4 regions of the Streptomyces sp. NPDC003036 genome follow, and region 3 is predicted to be linked to each of the others. Evidence: riboswitches for the same ligand, from Rfam matches in the RefSeq annotation. Region 3 holds a riboswitch; each other region holds the start of a gene.

Region 1 (4,006 bases), on a different contig from region 3:
GGTGCTTCGGAGGTTCTGGGTGAGCTGCCACGAGGGCGGGTCACTTCCCTTCCCTGTCACGTGTGGGTGGGGTGGCCGGCCGCCGTCCGGGAGTCGGAAGACGGCGGTGGGAGAACCGGCCACCTGGGGGAGGACGCTAAGCCCGCCGGTCACGGTGGTGAGGCGGAGTGACCGCAATTGCCCGCAGGTGAGAGTTCGGGAGCGGCTTCCGTCGGCGGCGACGCGCCTGGAACCTCACATTCCGTATCAGCTGTGACCGAGGCGACGAATGAGGCAACCCCGACCGGGGGCCGGTGCTATGGCCCCGGTTAGGCTCCGGCGCATGGACGTACTCATCAATGTCTTCGTCGCGCTGCACATCATCGGCATCGGCGCCCTGCTGGGCGGCTTCCTGTCCCAGATGAAGGCGATGGGCGCGGGCACGGCGCGCTTCAGCCCCGGCATGCTGCACGGCGCGCTGACCATGCTGGTCACGGGTGTCGCCCTGGTCGGGCTGAACCAGGCCGACGAGCAGACCGTGAACAACATCAAGATCGGCGTGAAGCTCGCGATCCTGGTCGTCATTCTCGGCCTGGTCTACGTCAAGCGGGACGAGGAGACGGTCGACAAGCCGCTGTTCGGCGCCGTGGGCGGTCTCACCGTCGCCAACATCTTCATCGCGACGCTCTGGACCTGAGGTCTGAGGTCCGGGGTCTCTCTTACGCGGGGCGCACGCAGCCGGACACCGGCATGGAGTGGACCGGCTCCTCGCGTACGTTCATCCCGGGCCGCGGGGCGTGGATCATCACGCCGTCGCCCTGATAGATGCCGACATGGCTGATGTCGTCGTAGAAGAACACCAGGTCGCCGGGGCGCAGCTCGTCCATGGAGACGCGCGTGCCGACATGGGCCTGCTCCCAGGTGGTACGCGGCAGGTCGACACCCGCCGCCTTCCAGGCCGCCTGGGTCAGACCGGAGCAGTCGTACGAGCTCGGGCCGGCCGCGCCCCACACGTACGGCTTGCCGAGCTGGGCGCGGGCGAAGGCCAGCACCTTGTCGGCTTTGGCTGCGGCGCGGTCGGGGCCCGTCTCCGTCCCGCAGGTTTCCGGTTCGTACGCCGGTTCGTACGCCGGTTCGTGCGCCGGCGTCTCCGCCGGCGTCTCCGTCCGCGATGCCAGCAGGGTGCGCGCCTCCGCGAGCTTGCGCTGCACCGTCCGCTTGCCGGCCCGCAGCGCCTCCGGGGTCTTCGCCGACTCGGCCTGCCGCGCGGCGGGCTCCGCCTTCGCCACCTCGACGACATCACTGACGGGCGTGGCGGTCGGTAGAGGTCGTGCGGGCTGGACGGGCTGCACGGGCTGGACGGGCTGGACGGGAGTGGCGTACCGCTGCGCCTGCGTACCCGTGCCGGCCTGCCGGTAGAGGTCGTCGACCTTTCTCTGCACCTCCTCGACCGTCGGCCGGCCCGGTGCGGCTTCGGCGGACTGGGCGGACTGAGCGGACAGCAGGGTCGTGACCGAGGCGATGGCGGCCGTCGTGACCCCGACGGCGGGGGAATTCGTACCAAACGAACCGAACGTACTGAACGTGCGGGTGGTGCGGCTGCGCGGCTTGCGATGCGACGCCAAGGCCGGCATCTCCTTCCGTAGACCGCCTACCGGGTCAACCGGCGGGTTCGGGCGAACGGAAGGTGCCCTACGGCCTGCGGAAACGGCCGATTCACCCCATGGTGCATGGTGGGTCCCCGGTTCCAACTCCCGTGCGGGGGAAGTGGATTCGGCGTGGGCGGTCCGATCGGCGTGGTTCGCCGATGAGGGAACGGCCCGCTTGTGCGGCACGCTAGCCAACGTGTGGTGGTGCTGTGAAGGATGATGTTCGATATGCCGGATACATTTTCGTGACCTTTACGCTGCGCTTATGCGAGGTGGCGGTGAGCGACGAAACCGGTTCGGCCCCGACTGTCAGTGGGGCGGCCTAGACTCGATAGGCGATGAGCAGCCTCTTTGACGACAGCTTCCTGGCGGACCTGCGGAACCACACCTCCGAGGAACCGCCGCCGCCCCCCGAGGACGCCGAGGACCACGCCCCGGCCCCGGAGGAGGTCCCGCACGACCTCTTCGGGGACCGTTACGACGTGCCCCCGGCCCGGGACGCGTACCACCGCGACGGCGCGCCGCGCACCGTCGTGGACCCCGCCGCGCTGCTGGAGGGGCTGAACGACCAGCAGCGCGCCGCCGTCGTCCACACCGGCTCGCCGCTGCTCATCGTCGCCGGTGCCGGCTCGGGCAAGACCCGGGTGCTGACCCACCGCATCGCCCACCTGCTGGCCACGCGGCACGTCCACCCGGGCCAGATACTGGCGATCACCTTCACCAACAAGGCCGCCGGCGAGATGAAGGAGCGCGTCGAGCAGCTCGTCGGCCCGCGCGCCAACGCCATGTGGGTGATGACCTTCCACAGCGCGTGCGTGCGCATCCTGCGCCGCGAGTCGAAGAGGCTCGGCTTCACGTCGTCCTTCTCGATCTACGACGCCGCCGACTCCAAGCGCCTCATGGCGCTGGTCTGCCGCGACCTGGACCTGGACCCGAAGAAGTTCCCGCCGAAGTCCTTCAGCGCCAAGATCTCCAACCTGAAGAACGAGCTGATCGACGAGGAGACCTTCGCCGACCAGGCCGCCGACGGGTTCGAGAAGACGCTCGCCGAGGCGTACCGCATGTACCAGGCGCGGCTGCGCGAGGCCAACGCCCTGGACTTCGACGACATCATCATGACGACGGTCCACCTGCTCCAGGCGTTCCCGGACGTCGCCGAGCACTACCGCCGCCGCTTCCGCCACGTCCTCGTCGACGAGTACCAGGACACCAACCACGCCCAGTACACGCTCGTACGCGAACTGGTGGGCACCGGTTACGAGGACCTGGACCCGGCCGAGCTGTGCGTCGTGGGTGACGCCGACCAGTCGATCTACGCCTTCCGCGGCGCGACCATCCGCAACATCCTCCAGTTCGAGGAGGACTACCCCGACGCGACGACGATCCTGCTGGAGCAGAACTACCGCTCCACGCAGACCATCCTCTCCGCCGCCAACGCGGTGATCGAGCGCAACGAGAGCCGCCGCCCCAAGAACCTGTGGACGAACGCCGGCCCCGGGACGCGCATCATCGGGTACGTCGCGGACACCGAGCACGACGAGGCGCAGTTCGTCGCCGACGAGATCGACCGGCTGACGGACGCGGGCGAGGCGAAGGCCGGCGACGTCGCGATCTTCTACCGGACGAACGCCCAGTCCCGTGTCTTCGAGGAGATCTTCATCCGCGTCGGCCTGCCGTACAAGGTCGTCGGCGGCGTCCGCTTCTACGAGCGCAAGGAGGTCCGGGACGTCCTGGCGTACCTGCGCGTGCTGGCGAACCCGGAGGACAGCGTCCCGCTGCGCCGCATCCTCAACGTGCCCAAGCGGGGCATCGGCGACCGCGCCGAGGCGATGATCGAGGCGCTCGCGCTCCGCGAGAAGATCACCTTCCCGCAGGCGCTGCGCCGCGTCGACGAGGCGTACGGCATGGCGGCGCGCTCCGCGAACGCCGTGAAGCGGTTCAACACGCTGCTGGACGAGCTGCGCACCATCGCCGAGTCCGGCGCCGGACCGGCCGTGGTCCTGGAGGCGGTCCTGGAGCGCACCGGGTACCTCGCCGAGCTGCAGGCATCCACCGACCCGCAGGACGAGACGCGCATCGAGAACCTCCAGGAGCTCGCCGCCGTGGCCCTGGAGTTCGAGCAGGAGCGCGGCGAGAACCCCGGCACGCTCGCCGAGTTCCTGGAGCAGGTGGCGCTGGTCGCCGACTCCGACCAGATCCCGGACGAGGACGAGGAAGGCTCCGGCGTCATCACGCTGATGACGCTGCACACCGCCAAGGGCCTGGAGTTCCCGGTGGTGTTCCTGACGGGCATGGAGGACGGCGTCTTCCCGCACATGCGCGCCCTCGGCCAGACCAAGGAGCTGGAGGAGGAGCGGCGCCTGGCGTACGTGGGCATC
Region 2 (4,006 bases), on a different contig from region 3:
CCCGTGGAGCTCGCCACGTGGCGGTTCGCCACGGAGGAGCTCACCATCGGCGGGGAGCGCATCGCGGCGGGCGATCCGGTGCTGGTGGTGCTCGCGGCCGCCGACCGGGACCCGGAGCGGTTCGCGGAGCCCGACACCCTGGACCTGGCGCGGCGCGACAACCAGCACCTGGGGTACGGGCACGGCATCCACTACTGCCTCGGCGCGCCGCTCGCCCGCCTCGAAGGGCAGACCGCGCTGGCGACGCTGCTGACCCGGTTGCCGGACCTCCGGCTCGCGGTGGATCCTGCCGATTTGCGGTGGCGCGGGGGGCTGATTATGCGTGGACTGCGCACGCTCCCGGTCGAGTTCACCCCCTTTGGGAGGGGTCCCAGCGGGGCACCGGAAATGACGATCCGTCAGTAATGTGATCTTCGCGTAATCTCCCCTGCATCGACTTGTGACTGACGTTCGAATGCCGCTACGTTCACCGTCACCTCAGCAGTCACGCGAAAGGCACACCGCATGCGCTCCGGGAACGGCAGGCACCGTCGACCCCGTCAGGCCCCCGCCATCGTTGTCGCGGCAGGGGTGACCGGATCCGCCATCGCCCTTCCGCTGCTCGGCGCCGGCTCCGCGTCGGCCGTCGACGCCCACACGTGGGACCGGGTCGCCGAGTGCGAGTCCGGCGGCGCGTGGAGCGCCGACATGGGCAACGGCTTCTACGGCGGACTCCAGCTCTCGCAGGAGACCTGGGACGCGTACGGCGGCAAGCAGTACGCCCTGCGCCCCGACCTCGCCAGCCGCGCCCAGCAGATAGCCGTCGCGGAGCAGGTCTACGCCGCGACAGGCGTCAAGACCTGGGAGACCTGCGCCCCCATCGTGGGCCTGGGCGGCGCCACCGGGGCGAAGCCGGACGCCACGCCCGACGCGTCCTCCGGCACCGCGACGCCCGAGGCCGCCCCGGACGCCGCTCCCGGCGCGTCCGCTCCGGCCGACGCCGGCCAGCCGGTGGAGCCCACCGAGCCGGTGACCCCCGCCGACCCGGTCGAGAGCCTCCTGCCGGCCGAGCCCGCCGCGCCCACCACGCCGGACGCCGCGCCGGAGACGTCGGCCCCGGCCGCCCCGCCCGTCCCCGGCAACGGCAAGCACCGCGGCGCGCCCGACCCGGCGGAGCCCCCGGCGGCGACGGACCCGACCGCGACCGACCCGGCCGCGCCGGAGGCCGAGAACCCCACGAGCGCCGACAATTCGGTCAGCGGGCGCGAAACGGACGGCCACACCTCGCGAGGTGACGGCGCGACACGCGACCTGGCGGACGCCCAGCCGGGCGCGTACACCGTCCGCCCCGGCGACAGCCTCTCCGCCATCGCCGCGGCGAAGGACCTCGAAGGCGGCTGGACCGCCCTCTATGACGCCAACCGCCAGACCGTGGGCGCCGATCCGGACCTCATCCTGCCCGGCCAGAGCCTCGATCTGGCCCCCGCGCAGCGCTAGGTGGCGGGGGTGTTGGTACCCCTATGTCCGGGTCTGCGTCAGTGAGACATGAGTCTCTTTGTGCCAACTGGCGCCTCACGAACGCACGATGTGTCCGATCCGCCCCTCACCTGCGCAAACGTCCGTCAAGCGCAGGGCGGTAGGGGCGGATTGACCCGGATGTCCGTCTTTGAACTTCACCGGGCTCTGTGATTACGGTCTTCATCGCTCGCCATCGCGGGCCCCTTCGACCGGTACGCCGAATCCTGCCGCCGGACGCAAGGGAACAGTCGTCGCGTCATGCGCCGAAGGCAGGAGCGGGGGACCCAAGGTAGGTGCCGGCCCCCGGCCGTCGAAGGACGGTCCGTGAGCCGGCTTGGGGTGAGGCCGCGCGAGTCGCGCGGCGGGGCAGCTCATCAGCCCTAACCCGACAGCTCACCTCGCAGGCGTCGGTGAGGAGAATCTCCATGCTGTTTTCCAGCAAGGTTTCCGGCAAGGCCAAGCACCGTCGCCCGTCCAAGGCGGTCCGTTTCGCCGCGTTCGCCGGCATCACCGGCGTCGCCGTGGCCGCCCCGCTGATGGGCGCCACCTCCGCCTCGGCGGCCACCTCCGCCGAGTGGGACAAGGTCGCCCAGTGCGAGTCCGGCGGCAACTGGTCCATCAACACCGGCAACGGCTACTACGGCGGCCTGCAGTTCTCGGCCTCCACCTGGGCCGCGTACGGCGGCACCGCGTACGCCGCCACCGCCGACCAGGCCAGCAAGGCGCAGCAGATCGAGATCGCCGAGAAGGTCCTGGACGGCCAGGGCAAGGGCGCGTGGCCGGTGTGCGGCGTGGGCCTGTCCAACGCCGCGTACGACGGCGGCGCCGCCGAGCGCACGGCCGAGCAGCCCACCACCCGCAGCGAGCAGCGCACCGCGCCGAAGGCCGCGCCCAAGGCCGGGGAGGCCCCCAAGGCCGCGCCCAAGGCCGAGGCGAAGAAGACCGTCACCACCCCGACCGGCAAGAAGGTCGCCAAGGGCGACGGCGAGTACAAGGTGAAGGCCGGCGACACCCTCAGCACCATCGCCGAGGCGGAGAACGTCGAAGGCGGCTGGCAGAAGCTCTTCGAGCTGAACAAGGACATCGTCGAGGACGCCGACCTCATCTACCCGGGCCAGCAGCTCCACCTGAGCTGACCCCCCGACGGCCCCGGCCCGAGTCGCCCATGCGGCGGCGGGCCGGGGCCTTCGCGGTTACCGGCAGGTAAACCTTGTGGGCTTTTGCCCCGTAAACAGGGCCCTTGGGTCGTTTTTCGTCCCACGAGGCGGGCGTCGGCTGGCCCCGGCCCCCCGGCCGGATAGGCTCTTGTCGCACGGCGCAAGGCCAAAGAGACCCTGCACCCTGCACCGCTCGCGTCACACATTGCGTCACATCCCAGAAGGAGATGCTCGTGCCGTCCATCGACGTCGTCGTAGCCCGGGAAATCCTGGACTCCCGAGGCAACCCCACGGTCGAGGTCGAGGTCGGCCTCGACGACGGCAGCACCGGCCGTGCTGCCGTCCCGTCCGGTGCCTCCACCGGTGCGTTCGAGGCCCTCGAGCTCCGCGACGGTGACAAGGACCGCTACCTCGGCAAGGGTGTCGAGAAGGCCGTCCTCGCCGTCATCGAGCAGATCGGCCCGGAGCTCGTCGGCTACGACGCCACGGAGCAGCGGCTGATCGACCAGGCGATGTTCGACCTGGACGCCACGCCCGACAAGTCGTCGCTCGGCGCCAACGCCATCCTCGGCGTCTCCCTCGCCGTCGCGCACGCCGCCTCCGAGGCGTCCGACCTGCCGCTCTTCCGCTACCTGGGCGGCCCGAACGCGCACCTGCTGCCCGTTCCGATGATGAACATCCTGAACGGCGGCTCGCACGCCGACTCCAACGTGGACATCCAGGAGTTCATGATCGCCCCGATCGGCGCGGAGTCCTTCTCCGAGGCGCTGCGCTGGGGCGCCGAGGTCTACCACACCCTGAAGAAGGTCCTGAAGGACAAGGGCCTGTCCACGGGTCTGGGCGACGAGGGCGGCTTCGCCCCGAACCTCGACTCCAACCGCGCCGCCCTCGACCTCATCCTCGAGGCCATCAAGCAGGCCGGCTACACCCCGGGCAAGGACATCGCGCTGGCGCTCGACGTCGCCGCGTCCGAGTTCTACAAGGACGGCGCGTACGAGTTCGAGGGCAAGTCCCGCTCGGCCGCCGAGATGACCGACTACTACGCCGAGCTCGTCGAGGCGTACCCGCTGGTCTCCATCGAGGACCCGCTGTTCGAGGACGACTGGGACGGCTGGAAGACCATCACCGAGAAGCTGGGCGCCAAGGTGCAGCTGGTCGGCGACGACCTGTTCGTCACCAACCCGGAGCGCCTGGCCCGCGGTATCGAGGAGGGCGCCGCCAACGCGCTGCTCGTCAAGGTCAACCAGATCGGCTCGCTGACCGAGACCCTCGACGCCGTCGAGCTGGCCCAGCGCAACGGCTTCAAGTGCATGATGTCCCACCGCTCCGGCGAGACCGAGGACGTCACCATC
Region 3 (4,006 bases):
GCGTGACGGCGGACCGCCGGGCGCCCCTCGTCCTCGACCTGGGCAGCGGCCCGGGCTCCCTGGCCGCGCGGCTGGCCCGCCGGATGCCCCGCGCCCGGGTCGTGGCGGTCGACGCCGACCCGCGCCTCCTGGAGCTCGGCCGGGCCTACTACGGCCCGGCCGTGCGGTACGTGGAGGCCGTCATCGGCGAGCCCGGCTGGCTGGACACCGCCGGGACGGCCGGGCCGGTGGACGCGGCCGTCTCCACGACGGCGCTGCACTACCTCAGCGAGCGCACCCTGCGCCGGGTCTACCGCGACCTCGCCGGGCGCCTGCGCCCCGGCGGGGTGCTCGTCAACTGCGACCACATCTGCCCCGACTCCGCCAAGCTCGGCGAGCTGGCCCTGCACATCGGGCGCCGACGGGCCGAGCGGGAACCGGCCGTCGCCGACGACGACTGGGAGACGTGGTGGTCCGGGGTCGCCGCCGACCCGGAGCTGGCGCCGCTGTTCTCCGCCCACCGCCACCACCGGCACCCGCGCTGCGAGGGCAACGACCTGACCCTCTCCGGGCACCTCGCCCTGCTGCGCGAGGCCGGCTTCGAGGAGGCGGGAGCGGTCTGGCAGTTCGGCAACAGCCATGTCCTCGTGGCCGTGCGCTGACCACGCTCGCCGACCGCGTTCCTCAACCGGGTTCGCCGGCCGGGTCCGCCGACCACGTCCCGTGGCGTCACGGCTCCTTCACGCAACCGCCCCTCCCCGCCGGTCGCGCGACCGGCGGAGCGGGGTCAGCATGGGAACGTGACGTGGGCATCGTGGACGACGGTCCGGGTCTTCGCCGGACGCGGTGGCGTGAGCACCGACACGGTCGGTGTCATCACCGGTGAACTCGACGTGCACACCACCTGGGTCGACGGCGAGGCACGGGTGGCCGTGCAGCACAGCGGGGCCTCCGACTGGTTCCCGATGAGCGGCAGCCCCGTGCCGTGCTCGTCGGAGGAGGCCAGCCGCGTGCTGCACGACGCCGTGGTGGAAGCCGTGCGGTCCGGCGGCGGGGCCACCGTCCCCCGCCCGTGAGGTCGGCGGCTCAGTACGCGCCGAAGACGTTGTCGATCGACCCGTAGCGGTCGGCGGCGTAGTTGCAGGCGGCGGTGATGTTGGCGACCGGGTCGTACGGGTCCGTCGACGTGCCGGGCACGTGGTACGCGCGGAACGTGGGGTCGATGACCTGGAGGAGACCCTTGGACGGGGTGCCCGCGGCGGCGTTGGAGTCCCAGTTGTTGATGGCCAGCGGGTTGCCGGAGGACTCGCGCAGGATGTTGCGGTGGATGCCCTCGTACGAGCCGGGAATGCCGCGCTCGGCCATGATGGCCAGCGCTTCCTTGATCCAGCCGTCGAGGTTGTTCGCGTACGTCGCGGGCTTGGCGGGCTTCGCCGTCTTCGCGAGCGCCGGCCGGGCCGTCGAGCGGCTGGCCCGCTCGGTCGACGCGGGCGCGGCGGTGGACTTCGCGCCGATGGTGAGCTTCATGCCGGGGCGGATGAGCGACGGGTTGTCGCCGACGACGGACTTGTTGTCCTCGTACAGCTTCTGCCAGCCGCCGCTGACGCCGTGGTCCTGCGCGATCTCGGAAAGGGTGTCGCCCGCGGTCACGGAATACGTGACGGGCGACGCCGGGGCCTTTTTCGCGGCGGCGGCAGGCGCCGCATTCGGCGTCGCGTTCGGTGCAGCCTCGGCCGCGGTGGCACCGAACAGGGGAAGGGCGAGTGCGGCGCCGCCCGTGCCCGCGGCGACGAAACGGCGGGCGAGCGGATTGTTCTTGGGACGGCGGTGCTTACCCTGTGCGGGCATGGCGCATTCCTCTCCGTCGCCTGCGAGGTGAGCTGTCGGGTTCGGGCTGGAGATGCCCGGCCGCGACGCGCACACGAGGGCGTGCGCACGCGACTTCACCCCGAGCCTTTCCGTTTCCGGATCGGCGGCTTACCTGGTTCCCCCGCTCCTGCCGTACGTCGGTGGGTGAGTGGGTGCGGATTCCGGGCGGCGGCAGGATTCGGCGGTCCGACCGGATTGCCGTGACGGTAAGCGAGAGCCGTGGGCGGGAACAAGCCGCGAAACGCGCACGCGTGGTTACGGAAACGCCATGAAGTGGCTGCTGTCGGAAACTCAATTCTCTTTCCCAGCAGGGGAAATAGGCCGGGGAGGGTGTTTTCCCGGGCGGCGCGAGGTGAGCCATGTCACGGCGCGCGCAAATGGCCCTCGGGGTGGCGTTGTTGAAGAAATCGCTCAAGTAAGCCCGATATCTCTGAAACCAGAGATATGCGGGCGAAAGGTGCGCCTGGTGGGACGGGGGAGCGGTGAGTGCCGTTCCGGTTACTCGCGAGGAACGTCCGACGTCAACTAGGGTGAGCGCCCCGATCGGCTCCACCTGCGGATCTCATGCGCAGGGCGGTTTCGTCATGCCGATCGAAGGAAAGGTCCTCAAACCAGGACGCACATCCAAGTGCAGGGCGACGTGGTGTCGGCAACTCCGCCAGACGTCGACTCCGTACGGGCCGACGAGGCCTCGTCCTGATACATCCGGGCTCCGAGGCGTCGGCTCCTCTCTCATTCACCTACCTCTTGTAAGGCAAGGCAGAGATGGCACGAGTCTCCCGACGGCACTCCGGGACGCAGACGCATCCCGTCGACGAACTGCTCCCCCTCCCGCAGCTCACGCTCTACGGCTTCCAGCACATCCTCGCGTTCTACGCGGCGGCCGTCATCGTCCCCGTACTCCTCGGAAACGCCCTCGGGCTCTCCGACGAGCAGTTGGTCCACCTGATCAATGCGGACCTGCTGACCTGCGGCATCGCCACGATCATCCAGGCGCTGGGCGTCTGGAAGATCGGCGCGCGGCTGCCCCTGGTGCAGGGCGTCACCTTCACCGCCGTCTCCCCCATGGTCGCGATCGGCATAGGCGCGGGCGGCGGCACCGCCGGTCTGCTGGTCGTCTACGGCGCGGTCATCACGGCCGGCATCGCCACGTTCCTCTGCGCGCCGTTCTTCGGCAGGCTGGTGAAGTACTTCCCGCCCGTCGTCATCGGCACGATCCTCACCATCATCGGCATCACGCTCATCCCGGTGGGCCTCCAGAACGCCGCCGGCGGCTCCCACCTCATCGGCGACCCCGCGTACGGCTCCGGCGAGAACCTCGCCTACGCGCTCGGCACCCTGCTCCTGATCCTGGTCGTGGTCCGGCTCGGCAAGCCGATCCTCAGCAGCCTCGCCGTGCTCATCGGGCTCATCGTGGGCACGGCCGTCGCCTGGATGCTCGGTGACGCGCACTTCGACGAGGTGGCGGACGCCGCCTGGTTCGGCGTCACCACGCCCTTCCACTACGGCATGCCGCAGTTCGAGCTGCTGCCCATCGTCGCCATGGTCGTCGTCATGCTGATCACGATGGTCGAGACGACCGGCGACGTGTACGCCATCGGCGAGATCGCCCGGAAGAAGGTCGACAGCGACACCGTCACGCGCGCGCTGCGGGCCGACGGCATGTCCACGATGCTCGGCGGTATCTTCAACTCCTTCCCCTATGTGGCATTCGCCGAGAACATCGGACTTGTCCGCATGTCCCGGGTGGTGAGCCGCTTCGTGGTGGTGGCCGCCGGTGTCTTCATGATCCTGCTGGGGCTGCTGCCCAAGGCCGGCAGTCTGGTCGCCGCGATCCCGCACCCCGTGCTCGGCGGCGCGGCGATCTCGATGTTCGGCATGGTCGCGGCGGTCGGCATCCAGATCCTCGCGAAGGTGGACCTGCGCGAGGAGCGCAACGCCATCATCCTGGCGGTGAGCCTCGGTGCGGCGATGCTGCCCACGACGGTCAAGCCGTTCTTCGAGCGCATGCCGGACGACGTGCGCGCGGTGCTGGACAGCGGCATCACGCTGGGCGGGCTCACCGCCATCGTGCTGAACCTGTTCTTCAACGCGTTCACGCGGCGCAAGGCGATGGAGATCGACTGGGAGGACTACGAGGACGAGGTCCCGCCCGCTC
Region 4 (4,006 bases), on a different contig from region 3:
AACATGAGAGAGTGGTCTAGACAACCCCCTGAACTCGAAGGGCAACACCATGGCTGAGCGCCGCGTCAACGTCGGCTGGGCCGAGGGCCTGCACGCCCGCCCCGCCTCCATCTTCGTCCGTGCCGCCACGGCCGCCGGCGTCCCCGTGACGATCGCCAAGGCCGACGGCAACCCGGTGAACGCCGCGTCGATGCTCGCGGTCCTCGGCCTGGGTGCGCAGGGCGGCGAGGAGATCGTGCTCGCGTCGGACGCGGAGGGTGCGGACGCCGCCCTGGACCGCCTGGCGAAGCTGGTCGCGGAGGGTCTCGAGGAGCTTCCCGAGACCGTCTGACGGGCTTCGGGCATCGTCCCGGCCATCACCTCGGACGTCGCCTCGACATCACCTCGGACAATTACCTGTCCTCTTGCGGCGGAGCCGTATCGCCCCCGAATTCCGGGGTGATACGGCTCCGCTTTTTTGGTGAACCTTTCTGTATACGGCCGCGTTGTTAATTGCGGGCGCTCACCGTGTTGACGCGATGTTGCGGACTCCTCACACGCAGCCGGTGCGCGCCGAGTGAGCGCTCGGCGTGCAGTGCGGTCAGCGCCCGGGCCCGCTCGGCGTCACCGCGCGCCACCGCGTCGACGATCGCGCCGTGCTCGGCCCACGCCTCCACGGGCGCGGGCGGCTGGTCGACCGCGTACATCCAGGCGATCTTGTGCCGCAGCTGGGTCAGCAGGGCGGTCAGGCCCGGGCTGCCGGAGGCCTGGGCGAGCGTCTCGTGGAACCAGTCGCCGAGCGCCCGCAGGTCCTCCCCCTGGCCCCGGCGCGCCCGCTCCTGGCCCAGCCTGACCAGGCCCCGCAACACCTTGAGGTGCGCCTCGGTACGCCGCTGGGCGGCCCGCGCCGCGCCGAGCGGCTCCAGCAGCGCCCGGACCTCCAGCAGGTCGGCGGCCTCCTGCTCGGTGGGCTCGGCGACACACGCCCCGGCGTGGCGGCGGGTGGTGACGAAGCCCTCCGACTCCAGGGTTCGCAGGGCCTCGCGGACCGGGACGCGGGAGACGCCGTAGCGGCGCGCCAGCTGCTCCTCGGTGAGGCGGCTACCACGCGGGAAGACGCCGGAGACGATGTCGTCGCGAATCGCCGTGCATACCGAGTGCGCGGGAATGCGCATACCGAACCTCCGACGTAATGCGCGCGAAACAGCGTGCGTCCGACCGATTTGACGAGTGTTCAGTGACTCTATGGCACCATTCCTGAATTTCCGACGCCGGGTCGAAATCCATGGATATCTTTTGGCCAGACCGGCCGCGCCGGAGAACGGCGAAGGCCCCGGCTCGGATGAGGAGCCGGGGCCTTGTCTGTCTCGGGTCGTGCGGTCGGAGGTCAGACGTTGACGCCGTGCGAGCGCAGGTACGCGACGGGGTCGATGTCGGAGCCGTACTCGGCGCTCGTACGGGCCTCGAAGTGGAGGTGCGGGCCGGAGGAGTTGCCGGTGGAACCGGAGAGGCCTATCTGCTGGCCGGGCATGACCCGCTCGCCGACCGAGACGCTGACGGAGGAGAGGTGGCCGTACTGCGTGTACGTGCCGTCGGCCATCCGGATCACCACGTTGTTGCCGTACGCGCCGCCCCAGCCCGCCTCGACGACGGTGCCCAGGCCCACGGCGACGACCGTGGAGCCGGAGGGGGCGTGGAAGTCGACGCCGGTGTGGCTGCCGGAGGACCACATGGCGCCGCCGGTCTGGTAGCCGGTGCTGACGTAGGAACCGGCGACCGGGAGCGTGAAGGAGTTCAGGCGCTTGCGCTCGGCCTCGCGGGCGGCGCGCTCCTCCGCCTCGCGGGCGGCCTTGACGCGGGCCTCGGCCTTGCGCTTGGCCTCCGCCTCGGCCTTGGCCTGGGCGGCGGCGCGGGCGGCGGCCTCCTCGGCCTCGCGCTCCTGGGCCTCGGCCTGGGCGTCGACGGTCTCGGCGAGCGTGTCGGTGATGACCGCCTGGTTGAGGCCGGTGTCCTCCAGTGCGCGGACGTCCGCGTCGGCGGCGAGCGCCGGGGAAGCGAGGGTTCCGATGACGCCGGTGGTGGCGATGGCCGCCACGCCGGCGACGTGTGCGCTCTTGCGGCTCAGGCGGCTCGGGGCACGGTGCTTCCCGGTGGCACGGGTGAACGCCATACGGTGGCTGATCCTTTCCTTCCTTCTCGCCTACCGGGTTAGCTGACGGGTTCGGAGCAGGAAGGTCTCCTACGGGCCCCTCCGCACGGATGCGAAGGCGTCCGATTCACCCCAGGGACTTCGTGTGGGTCCCCGGCTCCCCGGGCTCGCGCCCGATGGGGATTCGGCGATGGCTGCCCGGTGCCGCGGATGCGGCGGGTACAGCGGGCGGACAGCGCATCAGACGCTAAGCGGCTGATCTTTCAATCACCAAACGGACACGGTTTTTTGTAGCGCACGCCACAGGGCAGACACGTAACCTCCCCAACAAAACGGACATGCGGTGGACCGGCGAGGGCAGCGGCAGCAGACGGCGGAACCCCGGCATCCGCATGGATGCCGGGGTTCCGCCGGTGACGCGGCCGGCGACGCGCGGCCGACCCGCCGTCAATCAGCCGGTGACGACGCTCACTTCACCGATACCGAGCGCCTCGACCGGCTCCTTGATCTGCGCGGCATCGCCGACGAGCACGGTGACGAGACGGTCCACGGGGAAGGCGCTGACGACCGCGGCCGTGGCCTCCACCGTCCCGGTCTCGGCCAGGCGGGCGTACAACTGCGCCTGGAAGTCGTCCGGGAGGTGCTGCTCGACCTGGTCGGCGAGGGTGCCCGCGACCGAGGCCGCCGTCTCGTACTTGAGCGGGGCGACGCCCACGAGGTTCTGCACGGCGACGTCCCGCTCGGCGTCGGTCAGGCCCTCGGCGGCGAGGGTGCGCAGCACCTTCCACAGGTCGTCGAGGGCCGGACCGGTGTTGGGGGTGTCGACGGAGCCGCTGATGGCGAGCATCGAGGCGCCGTTGCCTCCGGGACCGGAGCGCAGCACCTGGCCGAAGGCCCGTACGCCGTAGGTGTAGCCCTTCTCCTCGCGCAGCACGCGGTCCAGGCGCGAGGTGAGGGTGCCGCCGAGGCAGTACGTGCCGAGCACCTGGGCCGGCCAGACGCGGTCGTGCCGGTCGGGACCGACGCGGCCGATCAGCAGCTGCGTCTGCACGGCGCCGGGGCGGTCGACGATGACGACACGGCCCGTGTCGTCGGCCGTGACGGGCGGTACGGGGCGGGGCTCGGCGGTGTCGCCGGTCCAGGCGCCGAGGGTGTCGGCGAGCACCGCGTCGAGGTCGACGTCCGTCAGGTCGCCCACGACGATGGCGGTGGCCGTGGCGGGCCGGACATGGGCTTCGTAGAAGGCCCGTACGGCCGCGGAGTCGATCCGCTCCACCGTCTCGAGGGTGCCCTGGCGAGGCCGGGACATCCGGGAGTCGGCCGGGAACAGCTCCTTGGAGAGTTGCATGGCGGCGCGGCGCGACGGATTGGCGATCTCGTGCGGGATCTCGTCGAGCCGGTTGCGCACCAGGCGCTCGACCTCGCTGTCGGCGAAGGCGGGCGCGCGCAGGGCGTCGGCGACCAGGCCGAGGGCCTTGGCCAGCCGGGAGACCGGGACCTCCAGGGAGACGCGTACGCCGGGGTGGTCGGCGTGCGCGTCGAGCGTGGCGCCGCAGCGCTCCAGCTCGGCGGCGAACTCCTCCGCCGAATACTTGTCGGTGCCCTCGGACAGCGCCCGGGCCATGATCGTGGCGACGCCGTCCAGGCCCTCGGGCTCGGCCTCCAGCGGGGCCACCAGGGAGATCTCGACGGCCACGACCTGCTGACCGGGGCGGTGGCAGCGCAGCACGGTCAGGCCGTTGGGGAGGGTGGAGCGCTCGGGGGCGGGGAAGGCCCAGGGCCGGGCGGTACCGGGCCGGGGCTGCGGGTGGAACTCCATGGACGTCAGGGACACAGCGGCGTCGCTCACTGGTCGGCCCCCTCTTCTTCCTCGCTGTG

The links. A riboswitch is a leader RNA that binds a small molecule or an ion and turns the genes downstream of it on or off. The one in region 3 is predicted to bind cyclic di-AMP.
Positions count from the first base shown of each region.
Region 1: linked by a shared signal. The riboswitch ahead of ABZX67_RS28810 (C40 family peptidase) and the one ahead of ABZX67_RS29165 (LysM peptidoglycan-binding domain-containing protein) in region 3 are both predicted to bind cyclic di-AMP.
Region 2: linked by a shared signal. The riboswitch ahead of ABZX67_RS20010 (transglycosylase family protein) and the one ahead of ABZX67_RS29165 (LysM peptidoglycan-binding domain-containing protein) in region 3 are both predicted to bind cyclic di-AMP.
Region 4: linked by a shared signal. The riboswitch ahead of ABZX67_RS10145 (M23 family metallopeptidase) and the one ahead of ABZX67_RS29165 (LysM peptidoglycan-binding domain-containing protein) in region 3 are both predicted to bind cyclic di-AMP.

Region 1 is NZ_JBEXNO010000049.1:42,040-46,045, forward strand. It holds gene ABZX67_RS28800 (NlpC/P60 family protein) at 1-31, opposite strand, end outside; gene ABZX67_RS28805 (hypothetical protein) at 323-676, shown strand; gene ABZX67_RS28810 (C40 family peptidase) at 699-1,613, opposite strand; cyclic di-AMP (ydaO/yuaA leader) riboswitch at 1,612-1,768, opposite strand; gene pcrA (DNA helicase PcrA) at 1,967-4,006, shown strand, end outside.
Region 2 is NZ_JBEXNO010000025.1:100,294-104,299, forward strand. It holds gene ABZX67_RS20000 (cytochrome P450) at 1-405, shown strand, start outside; gene ABZX67_RS20005 (transglycosylase family protein) at 571-1,476, shown strand; cyclic di-AMP (ydaO/yuaA leader) riboswitch at 1,749-1,919, shown strand; gene ABZX67_RS20010 (transglycosylase family protein) at 1,923-2,633, shown strand; gene eno (phosphopyruvate hydratase) at 2,888-4,006, shown strand, end outside.
Region 3 is NZ_JBEXNO010000051.1:6,583-10,588, forward strand. It holds gene ABZX67_RS29155 (class I SAM-dependent methyltransferase) at 1-641, shown strand, start outside; gene ABZX67_RS29160 (hypothetical protein) at 780-1,055, shown strand; gene ABZX67_RS29165 (LysM peptidoglycan-binding domain-containing protein) at 1,066-1,827, opposite strand; cyclic di-AMP (ydaO/yuaA leader) riboswitch at 1,832-2,001, opposite strand; gene ABZX67_RS29170 (nucleobase:cation symporter-2 family protein) at 2,614-4,006, shown strand, end outside.
Region 4 is NZ_JBEXNO010000010.1:115,797-119,802, reverse strand. It holds gene ABZX67_RS10155 (HPr family phosphocarrier protein) at 50-331, shown strand; gene ABZX67_RS10150 (GntR family transcriptional regulator) at 489-1,154, opposite strand; gene ABZX67_RS10145 (M23 family metallopeptidase) at 1,367-2,149, opposite strand; cyclic di-AMP (ydaO/yuaA leader) riboswitch at 2,163-2,328, opposite strand; gene ABZX67_RS10140 (pitrilysin family protein) at 2,580-3,947, opposite strand; gene ABZX67_RS10135 (pitrilysin family protein) at 3,974-4,006, opposite strand, start outside.